One region of the Psychrobacillus sp. FSL K6-1415 genome, then DNA from elsewhere that is predicted to be linked to it. Evidence: riboswitches for the same ligand, from Rfam matches in the RefSeq annotation. Region 1 holds a riboswitch; the other holds the start of a gene.
What was found. A riboswitch is a leader RNA that binds a small molecule or an ion and turns the genes downstream of it on or off. The one in region 1 is predicted to bind FMN.
Positions count from the first base shown of each region.

Region 1 (7,839 bases):
TATTATAAATAGTAATATTTGATGAAAATGCATAGGAATACCTCTCTTTTCTGAAGTATTTTGGTTGAAATGTATGGAAAACATCTTTAGAATGAATAAGATAGCATATTCGTTTTAGTAGTTATAAAGGAGAGAATATAATAATGGCAAAATATACAATTGTAGATAAAGATACATGTATTGCATGCGGAGCATGTGGAGCAGCTGCCCCAGATATTTATGATTATGATGATGAAGGTATTGCCTTCGTTATTTTAGATGATAACATGGGTACAACAGAAGTTCCAGAAGAACTAATGGAGGACATGGAAGATGCATTTGAAGGTTGTCCTACTGATTCTATTAAAGTAGCAGATGAGTCATTTGAAGGAGACGCTCTGAAATTCGAATAGTATATTGAATGGTGGTTGTGACTCTTGTCATGATCGCCATTCTTTTTTTTCTGAAAGAAAACCGTGTAAAAAAGATACAAGTGCCTTTTTTCCCAATCGTTTGCGAAGGCTTGGACAGACGTTTTGCTATATCGTTACCAAGTTAATTTTTAGTGATATTGGCGTTTACCTGTCCGCGCCATTCTGCAATTCTTAGAAAAATACCTAAGTGCGTTTTTGGTTAACTACAGAAAAACTACTAACTATTCCTAGATTAAGCACTCGAAGATGCAATTTCGTTCGCTCTAACGCTACTCTATACGATTGAAACCAGCTATTTTTTGCCGTATGTCTTCTGTCTTCTTACTAGTTGAAAGATGCTTGATAACAAATCCAGAGCCCCTGTTTTGTATGCGGTGCACTTCATATCATAAAGTACTAGGAACATGGACTTTGTGCGTATACATCCTCATCTTTTATGAAATAATTGAATCCAATTTTATCGTTACTTGCTCTCCCCTATTGTTTACTTGCTTACATCTGTGGCTTACTTGCGGTCGTAAAGAGCTTACTTGCCCATAGTCCATAATTACTTGCGGTTTATTACCTTTTACTTGCGAAAAGGATAATTTCCCCAAATAATTTGATTAATTCACAACCTAAATGAATGTAACTGAATTACTAATTGTTATTTTCTACTTATTAGTTCCAATGCTATAAATGATGTCTTTAGATGATCCTATATAATCACTGCTTACTTAGTTGATTGTGGCGGAAATCAAAGCGGTATTATCCATTTATATTTACTTTCCTCTAAAAAAAAGTTGTTCCTCCTAATGGAGAAACAACTTTTTTTAATTTGTATTAGGTTTCATATATGAATTAGTAACCTTATCAAGTAAAGGTTTTATACGTTTAAATAATACAATCATCACAATAGTTACAATTACGCCTTTAATCAAATTAAAGGGTAAAATACCGAAAATGATAGTATTAAACAAGGCAGTACCGGTTTCCATTGGGAAATTTAAGAAATAAGTGTACATTGGTAAAAACACATAATAATTTAAAACACTCATACCAATCGCCATAGATACTGTACCTGCTCCTAGTCCTACCATAATTCCTTTTGACGTAGTAACTTTACGATAAATCAAATACACTGGTGTTAAAAATAAGATACTAGTTACAAAATTAGCCATATGACCAACAGGTACACCAGTTGGACTTCCTGCAAATAACCAATCTAACACATTCTTTAAAAATGCAACTAGAATTCCTGCTATTGGTCCCATCGTGATTGCAGCGATTAAAGCTGGTATATCACTAAAGTCGACCTTCAAATATGCCGGTAAAACCGGTAATGGAAAAGCAAGTAGCATTAAAACAAAAGAAATACTACTAAGCATTGCAACTGCAATAAGCATTCGCGTTTTGCCTTTTATCATAAAATCCTCTCTCCTTTTGCGATTCACTCCACAAGAAGAAAGGTTCAGCTCGTTTGCACACTTAAAGAATCCCTTGAACCAATAAAGTTCAAGGGAGAAACAAGGTACACTTAAATAAGCGTATCCGTATAAGCATACGAGAAACGACTGCACCTTCACCTTCTCCCATCCAGACTATACTGTCGGCTTTGGAATTTAACCAAATCAACCTGTTAAGGTTCGCGGGCTGAAGAAATAAATTTCTAATACCGCCGGTCGGGAATTGCACCCTGCCCCGAAGATGAATCAATATTTTGTTGATCTTCATGATTAATATCTTGAATTAATAACATTTTATCAAATATAAACAATATATGCAACAGACCTGTTTGTAATTGAGACCAACATCCTAATATAGGCTATAATAAAAAATTTACGGGCTTTTTTGATTGAATTAAGGGCTATATTTGAAATCTTATGGGCTTTCATCTCGTTATTATTCCTGGATTGATTGTTTATGGGCTATTTCCATAACTTTATAGGCTATCGCGTACCCAGATACAAAAAAACTGCCAAGCTTTAGTTGATAAGGATTGGCAGTTGACGTTATTTAGTTGGTTCGCAAAGTAAAACCATTCGGTCCGATTGGAACAGGAAGTGAGCTGCTTAAATTAATTCCATCCCAACTTTCTTGTACAACATTTTCTAATTGGATGGATTGATTAAAGCTTGCGGCAGTTAGGGAAAAAGCTTCTAATAATCGAGATGCCTCACTCACATCTAAAGATTCCAGGTTTAAAGGTTTATCGAAGCGTATTACTAAACCTTTATCCTCTCTTACTGTGTAGGTCACATTATTTGGTATAACAGAAGTGTATATATCATTTCCAGGATCTCTCATATCCATCAATGCTTCCGATAATGTAGCGAATGTTTTATTAAAATTTGGTGCTAAATATGTCTCTCCATTAGAACCATTATATGCAAAGTAATTTACCTTTTTCTCTGTACCTTTTAGCTCCACAGGTTCATCTAGCGTACCGACTTGATCCCAGTCAATCGGCGAACCATCTTCATTGACCCTTAAAAAGGAATCAAAATCAGTGAAAATTTCATTGATAGAAGATAGATAAGGCGCCATTGCTCCAGGGGCAGCATCATAACCATGATCTACTGGTAAGTAGTGCTTTAACATTTTACCTTCTGTCAAAAAGTAACCTTTGTAAGGATGGTATTCTTGGAATCCAAGGGAAATCTCATCAATCCCAAATGCGTATCTTTCATATAGCTCCAAGCTATTTGGTGTCTTATTTGGAAAATCCATATCTATTTGTTCTTTAGGAATTACAATCGTTATTGGAATAGAGAGAGCATTTTCTAATAAAGAAAAATGAAATACTGTTCCTCCATTTAAATCGTTCTCGTAAACAGAGGTAAATAGACTGTCGAAAGGAACTAATTCATACGAAGATACTATTTTTCCAGACATAGTCGACATATCGCTAGACTTGTCTTCTTCAGTAGCCATTGATGCTTCTTCTGGTACGTCCATCGTTCTCATATGATCTTTTTCCATTGATGACTCTTGGGCTTTATCAGCTGTGGAACTCTCATTCTTATTTATAAAGGAAGAGACGAGAACTGTTAATATAAGGACAGAAGCTACGGAAATGATAAAAGGTAGCCATTTGTTCATTGAAACCTCTAGTCGATTACGTTTCTCAGGCCTCTCCTGAATTTCTATTTTGGATTTTACCAGTTTATACATTTCATCTTTCGAGCGTTTATCTGTAAACTTCGGCATGTTATTTAATAGCTCATCTAATACACGATCTTCTGTCTTTTTCTCACTCATGATGAACATCTGCCTCCTTTTGCTTATCAGATAATCGTTCACGAAGTGCTTTTATTGCACGATGTTGCGTTGTCTTCACTTTCCCTTCCGACCAATTTAGAATTTCCGATGTTTCCGCAATCGAAAGTTCCTGGAAATATCGCATAATAATAACCATTTTCTGATCTCCCGTACAATCATCCAATGCAATTAATAATGTTCTCATCTCATCATTAAGCTGTACTAAATCTTCCGGTAACATTTCGGAAGATGCAAGTTGCATCTTTTCCCAGTCAAATGAGTCAAATAACCTCTTTTTTCTGACGGTTTGTTTTCTAAAATGGTCAATTGCAATATTTTTGGCTATTGAAAATAGCCATGTCTTTTCTGAGCTTTTTCCCTCAAAGTTGCTATAAGCTTTAAGCACTCGTACATATACTTCTTGAACCAAGTCTTCTGCAGTTTGTCTATTTTTCACCAAATATATGAGAAACTGAAAAACGTCTTGATGATAGGTATCATACAAGCGGTGGAAAACGGAGTCATTCATAGGCTCCCCCCGTTCTTTCAATTAGTCGTTTCAAGTACAAATTTGTTACACGCCTTTTATCCCACATTAATAGACAATACGACTCCCAATTAGAAGATAAGATGGGAGAATAACTGCCTATATAAGCGCAACGTAGAACATAGTTCAAAACGCTACGACAGATGGGTCTGTCTCTGTTATACGGTTCCTGCGAGACACGGACCATCAGGATGCTGTTTACTCAGGTATTGCGGTCCGAATCAAGACACAGCGTTATATACAAGAGTCCATTTTCACTCATCGGGATGTGAAGGTAATCTTCACAGTTTGTAGAATCACTTTATAGGCAAGTTAATAATAAAGGATGTACCTACTCCAATTTCACTTTCTGCAGTTAGCACACCATCATGTCTTTCGACAATGTTTTTCGCAATTGCCAAACCTAAACCAGTGCCACTTTTCCCTCTAGTTCTGGCCTTATCAGCTTTATAAAAACGTTCGAATACATACGGAAGATCTTCTTTTGGAATGCCATATCCAGTGTCGACTATTTTTATAACAAATTGTGTATCTGACTTACTTAATTGGACGGTGACAGAACCATTCTCTTTTGTATGCCTAAGGGCATTATCGATTAAATTGGTTAACACTTGTTCCATACGATCTTCATCAATTTCCATCGATAAATTTTCATTTATATTATGTTTAAAAGAAAGTCTAATATTATTTTCTTTGGCAACTTGATCAAATTTTTGTGTTATTCGTTCAATTGTCGGGACAACAGAAACCTTTTCTTTATATATACTTAGATAACCTGACTCTAGGCGGGCTAAATCTAACAATTCAGTTACTAGTCTACCCATTCGCTTAGACTCATCGTATATAATACGGATCATTTCATTCTTATCCTCTTCGGTTGTAACGACATTATCTATTATTGCTTCTGAATAGCCTTGCAACATCGAAATAGGCGTTCTAAGCTCGTGCGAAACATTTGCGATAAAGTCTGACCTCATTTTATCTAAACGATGCTGTTCAGTCATATCACGAAGTACTATTACTGCACCACGCACAACATTACCACTAGTGTATAAAAGACTAATAGATGCAGCAAAATAGGAGCCTTTAATCTCTAATTTTTCGTCAAACTCCTCTTGAACATCAAAGACGTACTCTAAAAGATGATGAAGTTCAGCAGGTAGCTTAGAATCATCTAACGTCTCTGCATTTGCATACCATTTGTTGAGAAGTATATCTGCCTGTGGGTTACTAACTTGAACTTCAAATTTAGTATCAAATGTAATAACCGCATCCGTCATGGATGTTAGTATACTCGCCAGTTGTTCCTTTTCTTGGTTAATCACTTCTACATGATGTTTCAATTGTTTCCCCATTTGGTTAAAAGCGATTCCTAGTTCTCCAATTTCATCCTTTTGCAGATACGGAACTTTTGTTTCAAAGTTACCTTTAGCTAATTGAATCGCCGCTTCCCTCATAGACCTAAGTGGTAAAGTAATACGAGAGGTTAAGAAAAAAGTAAACATAGTAGTTAAAAGTAACGCAATAAACCCAGATAAGAAAACAATTTTCGTAGTACTATTTGTCGTCTTACTAACAACTTCCAAACTTTGATAAATAAATACAGCACCATGAATGTTTTTATTGGATTCTAAAGGGGCAGCTAAAATAATATAATCTTCCATCCGATCCTCACTATTCATAGCGGGCATTAGCATTTTCTTCACAATTGGCTCATCAGAAGTGTATATTTTAGATAATTCCTTATTATCCAATATTTTTTTCTGTACTACATCCTTGTTAAGCCCTTCATGGACTGATAAAAAAACGGATTCTGCATTGCGTACAATTAAAGTATTAGTTTCTGTACCTAAAATATCTTGTATAATTTTAAACGAATCTTCTACATTGTCATGCTGCTCAACAATTTTACCGATAGTAACTGCCTCTTTACGGAGTGACTCCTCCGCCTGCTCTGTATGAAAATCACCTAGAAATTCAAGTAATAAAACGGTTACAATAAATAACACAAATAAGACGAGAAGCAGTATGGTTCCCCATAGCTTCCCGACAACACTATTCCAAATTCTATTCATTTATGACCTCGAATTTATATCCGACACCCCATACAGTCACAATCATTTTAGCAGACTTTTCAGAAACTCTATTTAGCTTTTCACGCAACCGTTTTACATGAGTATCAACTGTTCTCAAATCCCCAAAGAAATCATAATGCCAAACTTCTTTTAGTAATTGCTCACGATCAAATACTTTATCTGGTGCTTTCGCTAAGAAATATAGTAGTTCATATTCTTTAGGAGTTAAACCTACTTCTACCCCATCCGCAGTAACTCTATGCGCATCATGATCTATCGTTAGATGCGGAAAGACTACTATTTCTTTTGAAATAGATGTTCCTTGAGAAGGTGCAAAAGCAGTAGAGCGTTTCAAGAGAGCTTTTACACGTAATACTACTTCTCTTGGGCTAAACGGTTTTACAATATAATCGTCAGCTCCAAGTTCAAAACCTTCCACACGGTTTGCTTCTTCACCTTTAGCTGTCAATAATATGATAGGTGTTTCTTTATGCATACGTAGCTCTGTCATCACTTCTATGCCATCTTTTTCAGGCATCATTATATCTAATAGGATGCAATTATACTCAAATTCTAATGCAAGCTGTAATGCGACTTCCCCATTTTCAGCTTCTTCTACTTCATATCCTTCTCGTTCTAAATACATTTTTAAAAGACGACGAATGCGTTCTTCATCCTCAACTACTAGAAGTTTAATTGTTTCAGACATAGTTTTATCAAACCTTTCTATCAACATCTACTTTATATTGTACAATTACTGTATCCAAAATGAAAGAAAAGCTCTTCCTCCCGTTAAGTAAAGAGTAAAGAGCTTTCTAACTGTGCACTAGTTCTATCTTTTATTCTAGATCCATCGCCTAGCTCCTCGAGTCGCTTCAGGATTTCAGGGTCTCGCACGATGCGGGTCAGACAGTCGTTGTGACACGATGTCATGACCTTAGACTGACTCCCCCTCCAAAGGACTCCTTTACGTGAAATCCTTCCAGCTCTTGCTCCTGCGCAAAGCTCGTCGCAGAAGTTCGTTTTGCTCCTGCGCAAAGCTCGTCGCAGAAGTTCGTTTTGCTCCTGCGCAAAGCTCGTCGCTGAAGAACGGTGTCGGCGCTTACACTTTTGTTATGCGTAAGAATGTAATCCCGCTAAAATTAGATTTACTGCAATCAAGTTGAACATAATTATGATGAAACCAATTAGAGCAATCCAAGCCGATTTCTTACCTTCCCAGCCTTTTGATAAACGAAGGTGTAAGAACACTGCATAGAATAAGAACGTGATAAGTGCCCATACTTCTTTTGGATCCCAGCCCCAGAAACGTGACCATGCTTCATGCGCCCATATCATGGCGAATATTAATGCTCCAAGTGTAAACACAGGGAAACCGATTAATACTGAACGATACCCGATTTCATCCATCAATTGAGAATTAGACTTTTTCGTAAGTGGTTGTAAAACAGTAGAAATACGTTTACGTAATATTAAACGAAGTAAAACATAAATTACTGTACCAAATAAAACAGACCAAACAACTGTAGTTAATTTTTTTGCATTTACTAGCGGTGGCATTTCC
Region 1 covers NZ_JBBOOQ010000001.1:1,753,682-1,761,520, reverse strand. Annotated here, with positions in the region: gene MKY60_RS08190 (helix-turn-helix domain-containing protein) at 1-33, opposite strand, end outside; gene MKY60_RS08185 (ferredoxin) at 144-392, shown strand; gene MKY60_RS08180 (ECF transporter S component) at 1,226-1,819, opposite strand; FMN riboswitch at 1,973-2,105, opposite strand; gene MKY60_RS08175 (hypothetical protein) at 2,409-3,653, opposite strand; gene sigX (RNA polymerase sigma factor SigX) at 3,646-4,182, opposite strand; gene MKY60_RS08165 (ATP-binding protein) at 4,497-6,275, opposite strand; gene MKY60_RS08160 (response regulator transcription factor) at 6,268-6,984, opposite strand; gene ccsB (c-type cytochrome biogenesis protein CcsB) at 7,389-7,839, opposite strand, start outside.

Region 2 (7,839 bases), 180 kb from region 1:
TAAGTAATTGTGGGGATATGTTATGACTTCTAAGAAATCAAAAGGAAGTGATTTTCTTATCAAAGCAGATACAATGGAAGAACTTGTACGCAAATGTGAAGTTGACTTGGAGGACTTCAAGCAACTATTAAACTAAAAATTACTGAAAAAGCTACAAATGAGGATTGTGGTCGAGGAAACTCTGCTTATGATCTAATATAAATATTGACTGATTTAAATAACTAGAAACCCTTTTACAATTAGGATTTCTAGTTTTGTTTTCAATTCCATAATATTATTAAATTTACATTTTAATTGAGTCAATTTCATAATTACTTGTATTATTTAAAAGTACGAATGTTTACATAATATTGCAATAAATTATTCGTTTTTAGGGAAAGTTGATCCCGTCGATTGGAGTGGCAGCCGGCGACTCCAGCGGGAACAGCACGAGCTGAAAGCCCCGCAGGAACGTAGTGACGAGGAGATTGAAGCCGTGCCCGCGGAAAGCGTCCGCCTAGAACGGAAATCAGCATTGTTCGGGTTTAACTAAATAATATTTTTTATGAAATTGACTCAATTGATATTCTATTTCCCTTAAAGTGTTCCACCAGATCCACCATCGATATTTACGGCTGTTCCAGTTACATAGGACGCAGCATCGGATACTAGAAAAGTAATGACATTTGCTGCTTCAGTTGTTTCACCAATTCGTTGAAGTGGAATCGTAGGACCTACTACATTTCTAGAATATTCTTCCCAAGTAAGTTCTGGAGCATCCTTTTTCCATTTTAATTCGATTTGATTACTTCTGATAAGTCCAATGCAAACTGTATTTACCCGAATATTGTCTTTGCCTAAGTCTTTACTCATAGCTTTAGTCAAAGCCATACCAGCTGCTCGACTAACTGTCGTTGGTAAAGAACTTGCAGGTGGTGTTTTCCCTAAAACTGCTGTTACGTTTACAATAGCTCCTCCGCCTACTTCTCTCATATAGGGAATTGCAGCTTTTGAGGTATGTATTGCTCCAAATAATTTTAAGTCTAAATCTGTTTGCCATAAATCTGTATCCACTGAATCGAAAGGATTGGCAGATGAAGTACCCGCATTATTAACTAAAATATCAATTCGACCATAATGACTAATTGTTTTTTGAATGACTTCTTTACAAGCTTCCTCTTTTGTAATGTCAGCAGGAACAATTAATACGTCTGCTCCTGTTTCAGTTTTAATAAATGCCGCTGCCTCTTTTAATTTTTCTTTTCCTCTTGCACATAATACTACACTTGCTCCCTCTTGCACTAATTGCAAAGCTGTTTGTAAACCTATACCTTTACTTGAACCAGTAACTATTGCTACTTTTCCTGTTAATCCTAATTCCATTATGTTGCCCCCTTGATTTCAGTATCCTGTTCATCTTTCATTATATTACAAGTTTATCATTTTTCAGAATTATTACTCTCATTATATATAAACAGACTACATGAAGGAATTTATGTACTGATGAAGAAATACAACTTCCTTAAAACCTAAATTATGTTGTATTCGATAATGTTTTAATAAACATGCCTCTTCATAGAATTATTTTCAACGAAAGACTCATCCTAAACAAAAGGAAAGGAGTTTAATCATGCAGAAAATAGTTATTGCACTTGGAATTATTACTTCTACCCAATTAGTTCCAGCACATATACAGTCGATTGCACCTACACAACAGGAAATACCAGCTTATGCTAAGTGGGGACAGCTAGCTATGAAAGAAGCACAATCCAAATATCCGAATGCAAGTATTATTGACTACCTACATGAAGGAAAGGAAACTAAAGAAAGTTCTACAATTGAAAAATTTAAGTTATGGTTAAAAGATAGTGGTAAGGAATTTGGAGTATCTGTCAAGATTGAATATATTACTGACACTGATGAGCTTGTTAATATTCAAATACAAGAAAATTAGGATTTATTTTGAACATTTTTTTCTCCTTATTATAAGGATTAGTAAACCAACCAATGACCTGTTGCGTTGGTCATTGGCTTTCTTATTGCTCTTTTTACATTATCTTCAAAAGATTTGCCATCTCAATTGCTGATATAGCAGCATCGTATCCTTTATTCCCTACTTTTGTACCCGCTCGTTCAATAGCCTGTTCAATGGATTCAGTTGTAACAATACCGAAAATAACTGGTACTCCAGTTTGTAAACCTACTTGAGCGATTCCTTTTGCAGCCTCATTACATACATAGTCATAGTGTGTAGTAGCTCCACGAATTACTGTTCCAAGACCAATAACAGCATTATAATTATGTGATTCAGCCATTTTTTTTGCAATAAACGGTACTTCGAATACACCTGGAACCCATGCGACTTCTATATTTTCTTCCTTTACCCCGTGACGTTTCAATCCATCTATTGCGCCATCAACTAGCTTTGCATTTATAAAATCATTAAAACGCCCTACGACAATACCTATTTTCAAATCTGTTCCGATTAAATTTGCTTCTATTGTTTTTACCATCTTATTCTCTCCTTAGCTAACTTTATTATTTGTTAAGTAATTTGATAATTCTTCAATTGTTACAATCTTCACTTGAAATTGTTGGGCAAATTCCAGTAAATCTGGTAAGCGTGCCATTGTCCCATCTTCGTTCATAATTTCACAAATTACACCAGCTTTTGACGATGCACAGAGTATTCCAAAATCCACGGCAGCTTCTGTATGTCCTCGTCTTTCTAATACACCACCTGGTTTTGCAATAAGTGGAAAGACATGTCCAGGTCGCTTAAATTGTAGTGCTCTAGCTTGTGGATTAATCACTTGCAGCATTGTTTTAGATCGATCGAAAGCACTAATCCCTGTTGATGTCGTCTCATGATCAATCGACACAGTGAATGCAGTTTGATGAAAATCTGTATTGTCAGAAACCATCGGATGCAATTGCAATTCCTGGGCAATTTCTTCATGAATAGGCATACAAATCAACCCCCGACCATATTTGGCCATGAAATTAATATTTTCTGGTGTAGCAAATTCTGCTAAGCAAAGAAAATCCCCTTCGTTCTCACGGTTTTCATCATCTATTAAAATAATGATCTTACCTTGTTTTAAATCCGTTATTGCTTCTTCTATCGTATTTAGCATGTTATTATCTCCTTAAAAACCGTTCTGCTTTAGAAAATCTTGTGTAATAGTTGATTCCTTTTTATTTTTAACATATTGATACATATACTTTCCTAGCATGTCACATTCAATATTGACTAGTTCACGCTCTTTCTTCATCCCTAACACTGTCTCTTTGTTTGTATGGGGAATTAGTGAAATAGTTATTGTCGACTTAGTTATTTCAAAAATAGTTAAACTTGTACCATCTACGGTAATAGATCCTTTGGGAATACAAAAGTGACTTACATCTTCTGGTACAGTAATATCAATATAAACTGCATTTGCAGTAGGTCGTTTCTTCAATATCGTACCTACTCCGTCGACATGTCCGGAAACGAAATGTCCACCAAAACGGCCATTTGCGCCCATTGCTCGTTCTAGGTTAACAGCTGAACCATTTTTTAATAAATTGGTTGTAGTCGCATGAAATGTTTCTGGCATTACATCTACTGTAAATTCAGTTTGAGAAAATGTGATTACAGTTAAACAAACACCATTTACTGAAATGCTATCGCCCAATTTTATATCTTCTAAAATTCTGTCAGCTTGGATAGAAAGTTGCATACTGCTAGCACTTTTTTGAATGTTTTTTACAATACCTTGCTCTTCTACAATTCCTGTAAACATTGTATCCTCCTTTACTAATATGTTTTGAGGAGAAATCAGAAGCTTCTTAAAAACAAAAAACTCCGCCCACAAAGGTGACAGAGGAAAATTAGGTAGATTCAAACAAGCCTTTTGTAAATATTTCTCAAAAAGCATCGAACTACTCCTTCTCCCATCCAGACTATAACTGTCGGCTTTGGATTCACACCAAATCATGCTTTTTACGGCTCACAGGCTTCAAGATTGCTCTTTTACTGTCGATTGGGACTTTCACCCGACCCCGAAGGATAATTATTCAATTTAAAAAAGCGCAAGCTCCTATGCCAGCCTAGACAACCGGATAATAATTGCAATAAAGGCTACCTTTGCCTTTACTGCCCAGACTGAAACGACATGAGGAGCTATTCGTTGTAACTAGACATAAAAAAACACATCCAGAATTCATTGGATGCGAGAGAAGTCGTACTTTAATAAGCCCTTTTATATCGTTTTTTAGTATAACTAAAAAACCTATACAATAGGCACATATTCCTTCTCCCATCCAGACTATAACTGTCGGCTTTGGATTCACACCAAATCATGCGTTTTACGGCTCACAGGCTTCAAGATTGCTCTTTTACTGTCGATTGGGACTTTCACCCGACCCCGAAGGATAATTATTCAATTTAAAAAAGCGCAAGCTCCTATGCCAGCCTAGACAACCGGATAATAATTGCAATAAAGGCTACCTTTGCCTTTACTGCCCAGACTGAAACGACATGAGGAGCTATTCGTTGTAACTAGACATAAAAAAACACATCCAGAATTCATTGGATGCGAGAGAAGTCGTACTTTAATAAGCCCTTTTATATCGTTTTTTAGTATAACTAAAAAACCTATACAATAGGCACATATTCCTTCTCCCATCCAGACTATAACTGTCGGCTTTGGATTCACACCAAATCATGCGTTTTACGGCTCACAGGCTTCAAGATTGCTCTCTTACTGTCGATTGGGACTTTCACCCGACCCCGAAGGATAAATTATTTAATTGGTCTAAGAATAACAAGTCCTTAAATTTTTTGCAAGTTATTCCGATTACAAACTCCTAACAAAAATTAAATCAGAAATCTAAAAGTGCGTCCACGTTAACCTTTACAATTGCAATGATTGCCTATTTCAGCCTGAACTAGTCTGTCTTGAGTTTATTGTTTTGAACACCTCTTCTTTTTAAATAGATATACAAATATGTTTACAACTTATAGAAGTTCTATATCTTTCAAATAATCATAAAATACATAGATTCTAAAATATAAAATAAGGGGAAATGGAAATGTATGCTGTTCATTTTATGGAGAAAAATATAATTGTTTTAACTCAAGTATTGAGAGATATCCCTGCGGTCGAAGACAATCTAAAAATTAAAGGCCGAAAAGGCAAAGTGATTAGTGTCCAAGAAACCGAAGAAAATGGCATCCATGTACAAGTTGAATTTGAACAGATTGTAGATAAAAATAAAGCTGCTACAAAAGAACTTGGGAAGAAAAAACGAAAATAATTTTTTTATAATAAATACCCGTTAAATGACGATAGTTACTCATTTAACGGGTTTATTGTATTAGTGAATATCACGTTTTTTGAAGCTACCGCCTCTTACTTCTGCCACATCTGTGATCACAACAAAAGCACTTGTGTCCAATTCTTTAATAATCGTCATTAATTTGTTTTCTTCCATACGAGTAATTACACATGTAACAATATCCATTGTTTCATTTGAAAAACCGCCACGTCCACTTGAATATGTAACACCACGACCTAAACGATCTTGAATTGCAGATCCAATCTTCTCAGATTGTTTACTAACAATACGCACAGATTTAGACTTTTCAAGACCAACTTGAATTACATCAATTACGATTTTAGCTATGTAATAAGTAGTAGCTGAATAAAGTGCACTTTCTAAACCATATATAAAACCTGCACCTACAAAAATAAACGCATTGATAAGTAAAATGATATCTCCTACTGAAAACGGTACTTTTCGAGATACAAGGACTGCTAAAACTTCTGCTCCATCAAGAGCTCCACCGTTTCGAAGGACAACCCCAATACCAACACCTAGCATTACTCCCCCAGATATTACTACTAATAAAGGATCCTTTGCACTTAAAATTGGCTCGATATGATGCAGTAAAACTGTAGAAATAGATAGTGATGCTATTCCAACAATACTCATTATTGCAAAGGTTTTACCGACTTGTTTATATCCTAAATATACAAATGGAATGTTTAATACAAATAGTAATACGCCAAGAGGAATATTAAATAAATATGTTCCCATGATACTAACGCCTGTTACCCCACCGTCAATAACTGAGTTTGGTATTAATACAGCTTCAAGTGCATAACCCGCAATAGCTGCTCCTATTACGATCAAAATTATTCGTCGGGTTGTATCCGCTACTTTGTTCGTCTGCATACGCTTTTAAAACTCCTTTTTCTAAAAATTGAACCTAACTAGATTACTCTTTAATTTTAAAGATAAAAAAGCTATGTTACAAGTTAGAGTTCCTATAATTATCCCTTTCTGAATTATATAGTGTTTGTTATATTCATTTTGCTATACTCTGCTTGAACATTCGCTTAAAGGGTATAGTAAAACGATTATACTTTTTATATTGGAGAGGAGATTGTAAATGAATTACGAACAAATTACAGTTGCCGGTAGTGGAGTTTTGGGAAGTCAAATAGCTTTTCAAACGGCATTTAAAGGTTTTCAAGTTGCAGTATATGATATTAATGATGAGGCTCTTGACAATGCAAAAAATAGAATGATGAATTTAAAATTACGTTATAAAGAAGATTTAGGAGCTACTGACGGAGAAGTTAACGAAGCATATAATCGTATTTCTTTCTACACTGATTTAGAAAAAGCTGTAATTGAAGCGGATCTCGTAATCGAAGCAATCCCTGAAGTTATACCAATAAAAAATAATTTCTATAAGGACTTAAGCAAAGTTACACCACAAAAGACAATTTTTGCAACTAACTCTTCTACATTACTACCTAGCCAATTTGCCGAAGTAACAGGTCGACCAGGAAAATTTCTAGCATTACACTTTGCCAATGAAATTTGGATGAACAATACAGCCGAAATTATGAAACATCCTGGGACAGAGACCCAAGTTTTTAATGATGTGATTAAATTTGCCAAAGCTATCGGGATGGTAGCTTTACCATTACAAAAAGAACAGCCAGGATATATATTGAATTCCCTTCTAGTTCCTTTTTTAGAAGCTGCACAACAATTATTAATAAATGACATTGCTGATCCTGAAACTATCGATAAAACTTGGATGATTGCAACGGGCTCTCCAAAAGGTCCATTTGCTATTCTGGATATCGTTGGAATTAATACCGCATACAATATTGCCAATGCAAAAGGACAATCTGGCAACGATCATTTCATTAAATTGGCCAATATCTTAAAAACAGATTATATCGATAAAGGCAAAACTGGCAGAGAAGCTGGAGAAGGATTCTACAAATATCCAAACCCCAATTATTTGAAACCTGATTTTTTATCCTAATTATTAGTAAAAGCCTGTAAACTTAGAATGTTTACAGGCTTGTTTTAACTTTTTTTTAAGTACCGCAAAACGTTTTATACGGTCTTGAGGTATCAGGGGGTAGTGAAGTATAATCCATATGATCAGAACTATAATCGTATGGTTTAGAAATTACTTTAAGAAGGCTCTTTAGCACACTATAATCTTGATTATTCACTGCTGCTTCAATTGCTTCTTCTACCCGATGATTTCTTGGAATGACTGCAGGATTACTTTTCTGCATCAGCTGCTGGATAAATTCTTTAGACACATCTTGTTTTTCAACTCTAGCTAGCCACTTCTCATACCATTGGTCAAAATCTTTTTTACCAAACAAAACAGTTTCCTCTAAATTATCAAGAGTCATCAATCGGAATGTATTAGTATAGTCTGCTCTGTATTTCTCCATAAGTTGAAGCAAGTTATCAATTAACGAAAGGTCCTCTTCTCCTATATTAAAAATACCTAGCTTATTCCCCATTCCCGTCAACCAGTAAGTCTCATATTTT
Region 2 covers NZ_JBBOOQ010000001.1:1,574,506-1,582,344, reverse strand. Annotated here, with positions in the region: gene MKY60_RS07365 (SDR family NAD(P)-dependent oxidoreductase) at 577-1,362, opposite strand; gene MKY60_RS07360 (DUF3889 domain-containing protein) at 1,610-1,933, shown strand; gene ribH (6,7-dimethyl-8-ribityllumazine synthase) at 2,028-2,492, opposite strand; partial or broken gene ribB (3,4-dihydroxy-2-butanone-4-phosphate synthase) at 2,529-3,116, opposite strand; gene ribE (riboflavin synthase) at 3,129-3,764, opposite strand; FMN riboswitch at 3,904-4,035, opposite strand; FMN riboswitch at 4,269-4,400, opposite strand; FMN riboswitch at 4,634-4,765, opposite strand; gene MKY60_RS07340 (hypothetical protein) at 5,056-5,280, shown strand; gene MKY60_RS07335 (YitT family protein) at 5,341-6,201, opposite strand; gene MKY60_RS07330 (3-hydroxyacyl-CoA dehydrogenase) at 6,419-7,312, shown strand; gene MKY60_RS07325 (protein adenylyltransferase SelO) at 7,368-7,839, opposite strand, start outside.
Region 2: it holds a riboswitch for FMN, as region 1 does, so the genes downstream of both, ribE (riboflavin synthase) here and MKY60_RS08180 (ECF transporter S component) in region 1, are expected to answer to the same signal.